3 regions of the Lactobacillus sp. B3795 genome follow, and region 3 is predicted to be linked to each of the others. Evidence: predicted binding sites of a transcription regulator. Region 3 holds the regulator's gene; each other region holds the start of a gene.

Region 1 (4,225 bases), on a different contig from region 3:
ATAACACCCCAGATTAGGTAGCTACCGAAACTTACAAGCTTACCTCTAGTTAGACGACTTAACACCGCAACGAAAATTGAAGCTGGTAGAGCGATGTTTTTGATTAATTTAGAAATGTTCTTGCTGAATGTATCTGCAAACCAACCGGTTTTTCTTAATACATATCCTAATAACATAATTAGAACAACAACAAGGACACTTTGGATTGAGTTAATAAATACTCCCATTATGAATCCTCCTATTTGATATTAAAAATAATTATTGCTTAATTTAAAACACGATAAGTACTATAAAACATACTTAAAGATATAGTCAAAGGATAAGTTCGTTATAAATATTTTTTATATCAGTGGACAAAATCCCGTCATATTAGTCTTTGTCGTCATTTTTATGCTTGTTTTTTAAAGAAATTACTAACACAGTTGATAATGTAGAAATAATAAATAGTACAATGACCATGATTAACATACCGATCACTTGCATCTAATCCCTCCCATATGTTTAATTCGTTAATAAAATTATAGCGAATTTTCAATTTTTTCTCAAAATATTGTTGCATAAAAACTATAGATATGGTTTAATATTATATGTCGCTTGAGGTTACATCTCACAGACAAACTTAATATTTTGAGCTGTTAGCTTAAGGTAAAAGCACTCAGTCCTTTGCTGAGAAGATGGTGTTCAAAGCATCACAGCTCACTAACTAAAGTACTTTGAAGATTTTATCTTTGGGGTACTTTTTTGTTAAAGAATAAAAGTTTGTTTTTGTATATCTCACAAAAAAAGAGCCGCTTCTTAATTGAAGCGGCTCTTTTTTTCGATCTTTTTATACATATAATAAAAAGCCATAGGATAACCTATGGCTTTCTTCATATCCAAGATATGATTTTAGTGGAATTGCATACCACCATCTAGAATTAATGTTTGACCAGTCATGTAGTCTGAGTCTTTACCTGCTAGGAATGAAACACCAGCAGCGATGTCTTCTGATTCAGCTAAACGACCTAATGCGATATCCTTAGAGAATTGTTGCATACCCCATTCGTCATCCTTACCTGCGTTTTTACCAACTTCGTGGGCAATGTCCATCATCATTGGAGTCTTAACGATACCAGGTGCGAATGCGTTAACAGTGATGTTTTCACTTGCTAAATCACGAGCAGTGGTTTGAGTGATACCACGGATAGCAAACTTAGTACTACCGTATAGAGTTAAGTTAGGGTTACCAACAACACCAGCTTGAGAAGTAGCGTTGATGATCTTACCACCATGACCTAGTTCGTTGAACTTAGCCTTGGCTGCTTGAGTTCCCCAGATTACTGATGCAACGTTGATGTTGTATACAGTGTTGAATTGTTCTGGAGTGATTGTGTCAACTGGAGTAGTAGGACCTACACCGGCGTTGTTAACAACAACGTTTAAGTCACCCAATTGTTTTACAGTTTCTTCAACTGCAGCAAATACTTGGTCTCTGTCAGCAACGTCTGCTTGAACAGCAATTGCCTTACCACCATTTGCGTTAATTTCCTTTGCTACTGCTTCACCCTTTTCAGCAGTACGGTTAACAACAGCAACTGCAAAACCGTCTTGAGCTAATCTTTCAGCGATTGCTTTACCGATACCTTGGCCGGCACCTGTAACAAATGCAACTTTTTGAGTCATAGTAACATCCTCTTTTCTTCTTTTGTTTATTTATTCACAAAGTGATTATATACTATTTTCATTAATTTTACAGTACTTATATTATTAAATTTTTATTAAATCCATAAATTTTGTTATGTCTTACACTATATAATCCGAAACTAATTAATTGAATTAAATTTCGCGAACGTTTATTTTATAAGTATACGAAGATGAATTTAATATCTTATGTAAAGAAGGAATTGATAACTATGACTGAAAAATTCGATTACGATGTTTTATACATCGGTGCAGGTCACGGTACTTTCGATGGTGCAATGCCATTAGCCGCTAAAGGCTACAAAGTTGCCGTAGTCGAAGCAGATAAAATCGGTGGTACTTGCCCTAACTGGGGTTGTAACGCCAAGATTGCTTTAGATTTACCAGCACAATTAATGGAAACTCAAAAACGTTTAAGAAATATTGTTAAAGGAAACCTAAGCATCGATTGGACCCAAAACATGCTAAACAAGCATAAGGTCATCGATAGTCTTCCAAACGCCATCCAAGGTGGTCTAGAATCATTTGGTATCGACGTTATTAAGGGCTACGGTAAGTTAACCGACGGCCACACTGTTGATGTTGACGGCAAGTCATACACCGCAGACAAGATTGTTGTCGCTACTGGTTTACGTCCACACAGACTAGATGTTCCTGGCAAGGAAATGGCCAATGATTCAAAGGACTTCCTAAATATCAACGAACTACCAGTTCACATCGCCATCATCGGTGCTGGATACATCGCCATGGAATTCGCATCAATCGCAAACGCTGCCGGATCACAAGTTACTGTCATCATGCATGGTGACCGCGCACTTCGTGACTTCAACGGTGAATACGTTGACGCAGTCGTAAACGATTTAAAGGAAAAAGGTGTTACCTTCGTTGAAAACGCCGAAGTTCAAGAATTCCACGAAGAAAAGTGCAAGACTACCATTGAATTATCTGGTAACCGTCAAGTCTTCACTGACTACATCTTAGATGCTACCGGTCGTATTCCAAACGTCGAAAACATTGGTTTAGACGAAGTTGGTGTTAAATACGACAAGAAGAACGGTATTGAAGTAAACGATCACCTACAAACATCAGTTGATAGCATTTATGCTTCAGGTGACGTTGCTGCTACTGGTCAACCAAGATTGACTCCAACTGCAATCTTTGAATCACAATACCTAACTAGCCTATTCTCAGGCGAAACTAAGGATGCAATTGATTTCCCTGCCATCCCTTCAGTAGTGTTCACTTCACCTCGTATCGCCCAAGTCGGTGTATCAGTTGAAGAAGCAAAGAACAGTGACGACTACACTGTTGAAGAACACGATATGACTGCTGATTGGTACCGTTCAATCACTAACGAAGAAATTGCCAAACGTGCATACATCTTCGATAAACAACACCACTTAGTTGGTGCCACTGAAGTATCAAACGAAGCGGATAGCGTAATTGATTCAATCCTACCTGCCGTCGCTCTAAAATTAGATAAATCTCAAATTAACAAGATTGTCCACTTGTTCCCTACTATCGGTAGTGACGCTTGGCAACATCTATAAAATATTAAGTAAAACCACCCATTTGGGTGGTTTTTTTAATGTTTAAAATTCCATTAAAATCGAGTCAATATATTTGTTTGCAACACTACAATATTGTACATTAATTAATATAAGAAAATATAATAAACGTAATAAATACGGAGGCTTTAACATGAAAAATCCTAACTTCGATTACGATGTTATCTACATCGGATCAGGACACGCCGCATTCGACGGTGCTAAGACACTTTGCAAACAAGGTTTCAAAATCGCGTTTGTCGAAGCAATCGCCGTTGGTGGTACTTGCCCTAACTGGGGTTGTAACGCCAAAATCTCACTTGATGGACCAGTCACTCTAGCTAAGACCCAAAGACGCATGAAAGACATCGTTGAAGGTGACACTAAGCTAAACTGGAAAGAAAACATCAAACACAAACGTGAAGGAATCCTACCAATCAAGGTAGACCGTGAAGCAACTATGAAGAGCTTAGGAATGGATGTTATCCATGGTTTTGCTAAGTTCACTGACGCTCATACACTAGAAATCAATGGTGAACACGTAACTTCAGACAAGATCGTTATCGCCACTGGTCTAACACCACATAAAGTTGAAATTGAAGGTACTGAATTATCACATGATTCAAGAGACTTCATGGAACTAGAAGACATGCCAAAACGTATGGCTGTTGTTGGTACTGGTTACATCGCGATGGAATTTGCTACTATGGCAAACGAAGCAGGTGCTGATGTTACTATGTTCATGCACGGTGACAAGGCATTACGTCCTTTCTACCAACCATACGTAAAAATCCTAATGGACGAAATGAAGAAATCAGGTATCAAGTTTGTTGAAAACTCTGGCCTACGTTCATTCAGCCAAGACGGTGACGAATACACTGTTACTTACGCTGACAACCAACAACTAACTGTTGATTACATCCTAGACGCTTCTGGTCGTGTACCAATGGTTCACAACATGGGTCTAGAAGAAGTTGGTGTTAAATACGATGATAAGA
Region 2 (4,225 bases), on a different contig from region 3:
ATTTGGCATAGCAAGAGCCAAGCGCTCTTATTAATTAGCTTTGCGATTTTTGGGATGTTGATGTCACAAGTTTGCTACCTATCAGCAGTCAGGTACGGGAACGCAGCGACCGCAACCGTCCTACAATTTACTGCCCCTGTCTTTATTATCCTCTATTATTCAATTTCGAGGCAAAAATTGCCTATCAGATTAGATGTTATTTCAATTATTTTAGCCGCAGCTGGTACATATTTACTAGCGACAAAAGGTGATTTTGGATCATTAACCATTTCTAAGTTGGGATTATTCTTTGGAATCGCTGCTGGAATTGCGGGTGCAAACTGTACGCTGATTCCAATCAAACTCTTAAATAAATACGATCCAAGATTAGTCTGTGGATGGGCGATGTTACTTGGTAGCTTACCGATTCAACCAATTGTCGTTATCGACACACCACACATAAACATCAATCCAACATTAATATTTGAATTGATTTTCATTACAATCGTAGGAACCATGGTCGCATACTTATTCTACGTTGCGAGTCTAAACTATTTAGAACCTGCGGTGACCGGAACCTTAAGTTCATTTGAACCGCTAACTGCTGCGATTTTATCCGTATCATTTCTGCATCTAAAGTTGACCTTTGTCGAATTAATCGGTGGGGCATTAATTTTAATGATGGCATTTGTTCAAGCGTTACCACAGAAAAATAAATTAGAATAAAAATTTTAAAAAATGATAGAGCCCTTATGAATAGTGATATCTTTCACAATCTTAGAGTTAAATGATAAAAATGTCATTAAAAATTTATTATTTTCCGCTTTATTATCGGACAATAAGGTGTTACATTATATGTGAAAACAATATCAAGTTTGTATTTATGAAGGAGATTTTATCAATGAAAGCTGCAGTAGTAAGAGACAACTCAGATGGATATGTAGATGTTAAAGATGTTCAACTTCGCCCAATTGAAAATGGTGAAGCTTTAGTTCAAGTTGAATACTGTGGTTTATGCCACACCGACTTACACGTTGCCAATGGAGACTTTGGTGACCAAGCTGGCCGTATTATCGGTCACGAAGGTGTAGGTAAAGTTATTCAAGTTGCCGATGATGTAGATAATCTAAAAATTGGTGATCGTGTATCAATCGCTTGGTTCTTCAAGGGATGCGGTCACTGTGAATACTGCCTAAGTGGTAGAGAAACATTATGTCGTGAAGTTAAGAATGCTGGTTTCACTGTTGACGGTGCTATGGCTGAACAAGTAATTGTTGATGCTAAGTACGCTGTTAAGGTTCCAGAAGGTTTGGACCCAATCGAAGCTACTTCACTAACTTGTGCCGGTGTTACTATGTACAAGGCACTAAAAGTTGGTCACACTAAGCCAGGTCAATGGGTTGAAATGGTAGGTGCCGGTGGTTTAGGTAACCTAGGTGTTCAATTCGCCAATAACGTTTTCGGTGCTAACGTTATCGCCGTTGCTCGTGGTAACAACCTAGAAAAGGCCGAAGAATTAGGTGCTAAGAAGGGTATCGACTACCGTTCTGAAAACCTATCAGAAAAGGTTAAGGAAGAAACTAACGGTGGTGCACACGTTTCAGTTATCACTGCTGTTAACCCAATCGCCTTTGATCAAGCTATCAATGCTTTACGTCCAGACGGTCACTTAGTTGCCGTTGCGCTACCAAAAGGTAACATGGACCTAAATATTGCCCAAACTGTATTAAACGGAATCCACGTTGAAGGTTCACTAGTTGGTACTAGAGAAGACCTACGTGAAACTTTCCAATTCGGTGCTGAAGGTAAGGTTAAGCCAATCGTTCACACTAGAAAGCTATCAGAAATCAACGATGTTATCGATGAAATGAAGAACGGTAAGATTGTTGGTAGAATGGTTATCGATTTTACTAAATAATTTTGAACTAATTAAAGCATTGTCTTTTGGACAATGCTTTTTTTGTACTAAAATAATGACATTAGGAGGTTTGGTTATGGCTAAATATATTTTTCATCCAAATGACATCAAAGAACTAAAGGAACATTATGATGTAGCAATCGTTGGTTCAGGTGCCACAGGATTAATTAGTGCAATTCAAGCTGCAGAACTGGGTCTAAAACCAGTCGTATTAGAAAAGATGGACAAGCTAGGCGGTAATTCTACCAGAGCTTCTTCTGGAATGAATGCTGCTGAAACTTCCGTTCAATTACAACACCATGTGGTAGATAGTTTCCAAGACTTCTACAACGATACATATATCGGTGGTGGCAAACAAAATAACGTTGATTTATTGAAATACTTTACTGAACATGCTGCGCTAACCGTTGATTGGTTAGCTCAACATGATATCAAACTAGATGACTTAACAATTACCGGTGCGATGAATACTAAACGTACACACCGCCCAAGTTCACAAGCTCCAATCGGGGCTTATCTAGTCACTAGTTTCCTACAAATCATTGAAAAGATGGGCATTGAAGTCTACAACAACGTCGATGTTACCAAGATTGATAAGTTCGGTTCCGACATATCAGGTGTCGAAGTCAAGGATGCAGACGGTAACGCGCACTCAATCAAGGCCAGTGCGGTCATTTTAGCTACCGGTGGTTTTGGTGCCAACAAGCAACTAATCGGTCAATACCGTGATGACTTGACCCATTACCGTACCACCAACCAAGAAGGAGCAACTGGGGATGGTTTGAAACTTGCCACCGATGTTGGTGCTGCCTTGGTCGATATGGACAAGATTCAAGTCCATCCAACCGTTCAACAAGACAATGATCACGCATTCTTGATTGGTGAAGCCATTCGTGGAGAAGGTGCCATCCTAGTAAACACCAAGGGTGAACGTTTCGTTAACGAATTGGACACCAGACAAAAGGTGACCGACGCAATCAACCAACAAGACACCAAGCATGCTTATTTAATCCTAGATGAAGAAGTCGTTAACCACGCTCAAGCAGTGAAGTTTTACGACTCCATGGGAATGGTGATTCATGGCGATACCATCGAAGAACTAGCCGGAAAGATTGGTGCAGATGAAAAGACATTGGAAGATACGATTGTTAAGTGGAATCAAGCTGTTGAAAGCGGTAAGGATGACTTAGGTCGTACCACTGGAATGAGTCATCAATTAACCCATCCAGATTACATGGCTATTCACATTGCGCCAGCAGTTCACTACACCATGGGTGGAATTAAGATTAACCACTTCACCCAAGTCCTAGATGACAACGATGACGTGATCAATGGTTTGTTTGCTGCCGGAGAAACATCCGGTGGTTTGCACGGTAACAACCGTATCGGTGGAAACTCAATCGCCGAAACAGTCGTCTTTGGACGACAAGCAGGCCAACAAGTTTTCAAGTATTTAAACAAATAAGATAGATAAAAATAAATAAAGGAGGTTTACATATGCACAGTGGAGAAATTGCAGAATGGGTCGCAGCGATTGCCGAAGCATCTTCAGTCGTAGTCGCATTATTCTTGCCGTACTATAACCAACATGTCGAAAATAAGCGTAAGTTACGTAACGTTAAAATGTTAATTCATCGAATGGGGAAACGTGCGATGAACGGGGATGAGGATGCGATGGAACATCTTCAAACCATTTTGACTACCGCCTACTTGAGAAACATGAATTCTAAGACAGAAGACGTCATTAATGACGGTCAACAAATTCTAGATATCATGAACATCAGCGATGGCAAACCTAACGCTGAACAAAAGAAGCAAATTAAAAAGTTGCTACACGAAATTGATGAAATCTAAAAAAGAAGCCGCATGGACGGCTTCTTTTTATTTATTGTAATATTGAACGTTTCTGTCGTTTAGTGCTTGGCAATCACGATTGTTTTTGCCAAATTGATCGATGAACCAATCGACTTGTTTGGGGCTCACCGTTAATTTTGAATTATCGATGACTAGCCATTCAATTCCTTCGGTTAAAGGTGGGGTGGTTAGTGATCCTTGATAATGAAAACCGGTGGCTAAACTTGAAATCCAATTGGTTAGTTTTAATGACACACTGTGGCGATTGCCTTCTTCAAAGTTATTGATGATATCTTGTAACTCAGAATTGGCATTACCTAAAGTAGGAAATACTGCCACCACAACGGTTTGGCCGATCTCGTTTTCATGAACAAGATGAATCTCAATCGGATTAACCATACCGTCGACGATATGCTCAGCGGGGGCATGGAAGTGCACCTGTTTGAACTTAAAGTCACGATTAAAGATGGTTGC
Region 3 (4,225 bases):
ATTTCTTCTAGATCCTTTAGAATATTGATGAATGCAGTTCCACCACCAGGAACGAAACCTTCTTCAACAGCGGCTCTAGTTGAGTTCAAAGCATCTTCAATTCTGTACTTACGTTCTTTTAGTTCAGTTTCGGTAGCTGCACCAACACGGATAACAGCAACACCACCGGCTAACTTAGCTAAACGTTCACGTAGCTTTTCTTTGTCGAATTCTGATGTAGTAGTTTCTAGTTGGTTCTTGATTTCTGCAACACGTGCAGCTAATTGGTCCTTGTCACCGGCACCTTGAACGATTGTAGTGTCATCCTTAGTAACGTTAACCTTGTTAGCTTGACCTAATTGATCTATGGTTACATCCTTTAGGTTTAATCCTAAGTCGTCAGTGATTAAAGTAGCGCCTGTAAGAACTGAAATATCTTGTAGTTGAGCCTTACGACGGTCACCAAAACCAGGAGCCTTAACAGCAACAACGTTGAAAGTACCACGCATCTTGTTTAGTACCAATGTTGGTAGTGCTTCACCACCAATATCATCAGCAATGATTAGAAGTGAACGACCTTGTTCAACAACTGATTGTAAAACTGGTAGGATTTCTTGAATGTTGTTAATCTTCTTGTCAGTAACCAAGATGTATGGGTTGTCTAAGTCAGCTTGCATCTTGTCGTTGTCGGTAACCATGTATTGTGACATGTAACCACGATCGAATTGCATACCTTCTACAACGTCCATAGTTGTGTTAACACCACGTGAATCTTCAACAGTGATAACACCATCGTTTCCAACCTTTTCCATAGCATCGGCGATTAATTCACCAACTTCTGGGTTAGCAGCTGAAATGGAAGCGATTTGAGCAATATCATTCTTGCTCTTAATTTCGTTTGACATCTTGTGTAGCTTTTCAACGGCTACTTCGGTTGCCTTTTCGATACCGCGACGAACACCAACTGGGTTGGCACCGGCAGTAACGTTCTTCATTCCTTCGTTTACGATTGCTTGAGTTAATACAGTAGCAGTAGTAGTACCATCACCGGCAATGTCGTCAGTCTTTGATGCAACTTCTGATACTAACTTAGCACCCATGTTTTCAAAATGATTTGGTAGTTCGATTGACTTAGCGATTGTAACACCATCATTAGTAATGTTTGGTGTACCTGTTGATTGTTCAACAACAACGTTTCTACCCTTTGGTCCTAATGTAGTCTTAACAGTGTTTGCAAGTTTATCAACACCTCTTAGCATTGAACGTCTTGCGTCTTCTGAAAATTTAACTTCCTTAGCCATTTTTATTCACCTCATTAATAATTTCGTTTTATTTATTATTCAACGACAGCTAAAATGTCGCTTTCTTTTAGTACTAAATATTTTTGACCATCGTAGTCTACTGAAGTACCTGAGTACTTGTCGTAAACAACTTCGTCACCCTTCTTAACTTCTGGTGTAACAGTTTGGCCATTGTCTAAAACTCTACCGTTTCCTACGGCAACAACTTTTCCAGTTTGTGGTTTTTCTTTAGCATTATTTGCTAACACAATGCCTCCAACTGTTTCTTCTTTAGCTTCTTGTGCTTCAATAATTACACGATCACCCAATGGTTTTAACATTTTGCTTGACCTCACTTTGTTTTTTTATCTGTTTTATCAGTGTTAGCAGTCATTTATTATAAGTGCTAATCACTATAAATAATATATTATTTTTTAGATTCATATGCAAGAATTTTAAACCCTACACGATATAATCCTACAAAAAAAGATGGGCCAATGGCTCATCTTTCTTATTCACCTTCATAGTGTTCAATGAAGTAAATTAATGTTTGTAATTCGTTGGTTAAATCAACGTTTTGCACTCTGACATTTTTGGGAACTGATAAACGTTTTGAAGTAAAGTTCATGATACCCTTTGCTCCACCCTTTACGGCTTCATCACATAGGCCTTGAACTACGGTTGCTGGAACAGTAAAAATAACTACTTCAATTTGTTGATCTCTTAATTGTTCTTGTAAGTCTTTAACATCGTATACTGGTACACCACTTTGAACAGTGTTGATCATGTCGTCATGAATATCAAAGGCAGCTGAGATTCTTACGTTACTATCTTTGTGAAAATTAAAGTGTAGTAAGGCTTGACCCAAATTACCTAAACCGACTAATGCAACATTTGTTAAGTGATCTTGATTTAGAATCTTCTTGAAGAAGTCTAATAAATTATCAACCTCGTATCCATATCCACGTTTTCCAAGAGCTCCAAAATAGGATAAATCTCTTCTAATGGTTGCTGAATCAACTTGAACTGCTTCAGCAAAAGTACTAGAGGATATTCTCTTTATTTTCGCGTCGTGTAAACCGCTAAGATATCGATAATACATAGGCAATCTTTTAGCCGTTGCCCTAGGAATTTTAATATCCAAAATCTTCCCTCCCGAATCTTTCATAACATTTATGTATTCTATCATAAAAACAAAGTTTGTGAAAATATTATCATCTACTAAAAAGGATTGAACATTTTAATTTATCGGGGGAAATATGCTAAAATAGTCATTATTACTGATAAAACAAGAGAATTAGGAGGTGAATTTTATGATTATTTTACAAGCAAATAAAATGACAAAACGATTTGGTGGGCAAGATCTTTTCACAAGCGTTAACTTGAGTATCGAAGAAAACAGCAAGGTCGCCTTGGTTGGTCGAAACGGTGCTGGTAAGTCAACCTTAGTGAAAATGATTTTGGGCGATGAACCAATTGATGAAGGTGAAGTCACCACCAAAAAAGGTATCACCATTGGATACTTAGCCCAAAATACTGGTCTAACTTCTGATGCCACCATCATCGAAGAAATGACCAATGTCTTTGCTGATTTAATCGATTTAGAAAATAAAATTCACGAATACGAAAACAAGATGGCTGATCCAAACATCAACTCGGATCCAGAAAAGCTGGCTGAGGTTTCACAAACTTATGACCAACTTCAAGCTGAGTTTACCGCCAAGAACGGTTTTTCTTATCAAGCCGAAATTAAGGCCGTGTTAAACGGATTTGGCTTCGGTGAAGAAATGTACGACCATAAAATTAGTGAGCTATCAGGTGGTCAACAAACCCAACTAGCAATGGCCAAGTTGCTTCTACAAAAGAAGGACCTATTGATTCTAGACGAACCTACTAACCATATTGATGTTAAGACCATTAGTTGGTTGGAAGATTATCTAAAGAGTTATCATGGTGCCCTTCTAATTATCTCCCATGACCGTTTCTTCATGGATAAGATTGTCGATCAAGTCTACGACCTATCACAAGGTCACATGACTCATTATGTCGGGAACTACTCCAGTTATGTTGAGCAAAAGAAACTTAATTACCAACATCAACTAAAGGAATACGAAAAGCAACAAAAGAAAATCAAAGAGATGCAAGACTTCGTTGATAAAAACATTGTTCGTGCATCCACTACTAAACGGGCTCAATCAAGAAGAACTCAATTGGAAAAGATGGAAAAAATTGCGGCACCAACCCGTGATGATAAATCCGCTCGTCTTTCATTCACTCCTGAAAAACAAAGTGGAAACGTCGTTTTAAACGTCCGTGATGCCGCAATCGGATACGATGATAAAATTCTATCTAAAAACATCAATATTGATGTTAAACGTAATCAAGCGGTAGCATTGATTGGGCCAAACGGAATTGGTAAGTCAACATTGCTAAAGACTATCATGAAGCAATTACCACTCCAATCTGGTGAAATCGAACGTGGTACCGGCGTTCAAATTGGTTACTACGACCAACACCAAGATAACCTACACCCCAACAAGACCGTCTTAAACGAAATCTGGGACGACTACCCTACTTACCCGGAACAACGCATTCGTTCAATTCTAGGTAGTTTCTTGTTCTCTGGTGAAGACGTTGAAAAAGTAGTTGGTAACCTTTCTGGTGGTGAAAAGGCCCGCCTAGTTTTAACTAAGCTATCCATGAATCACGATAACTTCTTAATCCTAGATGAACCTACCAACCATTTGGATATCGATAGTAGAGAAGTGTTGGAAAACGCATTGATCAATTTCGATGGAACTATTTTGTTTGTATCCCATGATAGATACTTCATCAATAAGTTAGCCACTCAAATTGTTGAACTATCCCCTGATGGTAGCGAACTATTCCTTGGTAACTACAACTATTATGTAGAAAAGAAGGAAGAACAAGCTGCCATTGAGGAACACAAAAAAGAAGAACAAGCC

Evidence for each region. Region 3 encodes Rex, which represses fermentation and respiration genes when NADH is low (regulators of the CRP and FNR family bind a similar motif). Its sites were predicted from a motif close to TTGTGAANTANTTCACAA; they were not measured.
Region 1: a site for Rex is predicted at 1,685-1,702, ahead of J3U50_RS05430 ((S)-acetoin forming diacetyl reductase). Genes of this name have one in related genera too.
Region 2: a site for Rex is predicted at 737-754, ahead of adhP (alcohol dehydrogenase AdhP). Genes of this name have one in related genera too.

Annotation. Positions count from the first base shown of each region.
Region 1 covers NZ_JAFNPE010000014.1:13,170-17,394, forward strand. Annotated here, with positions in the region: gene J3U50_RS05425 (AEC family transporter) at 1-227, opposite strand, end outside; gene J3U50_RS05430 ((S)-acetoin forming diacetyl reductase) at 889-1,662, opposite strand; gene J3U50_RS05435 (NAD(P)/FAD-dependent oxidoreductase) at 1,893-3,230, shown strand; gene J3U50_RS05440 (NAD(P)/FAD-dependent oxidoreductase) at 3,382-4,225, shown strand, end outside.
Region 2 covers NZ_JAFNPE010000001.1:250,903-255,127, forward strand. Annotated here, with positions in the region: gene J3U50_RS01185 (DMT family transporter) at 1-705, shown strand, start outside; gene adhP (alcohol dehydrogenase AdhP) at 881-1,897, shown strand; gene J3U50_RS01195 (flavocytochrome c) at 1,974-3,362, shown strand; gene J3U50_RS01200 (hypothetical protein) at 3,395-3,751, shown strand; gene J3U50_RS01205 (carbonic anhydrase family protein) at 3,779-4,225, opposite strand, start outside.
Region 3 covers NZ_JAFNPE010000006.1:186,723-190,947, forward strand. Annotated here, with positions in the region: gene groL (chaperonin GroEL) at 1-1,280, opposite strand, end outside; gene groES (co-chaperone GroES) at 1,316-1,600, opposite strand; gene J3U50_RS04210 (redox-sensing transcriptional repressor Rex) at 1,771-2,406, opposite strand; gene J3U50_RS04215 (ABC-F family ATP-binding cassette domain-containing protein) at 2,573-4,225, shown strand, end outside.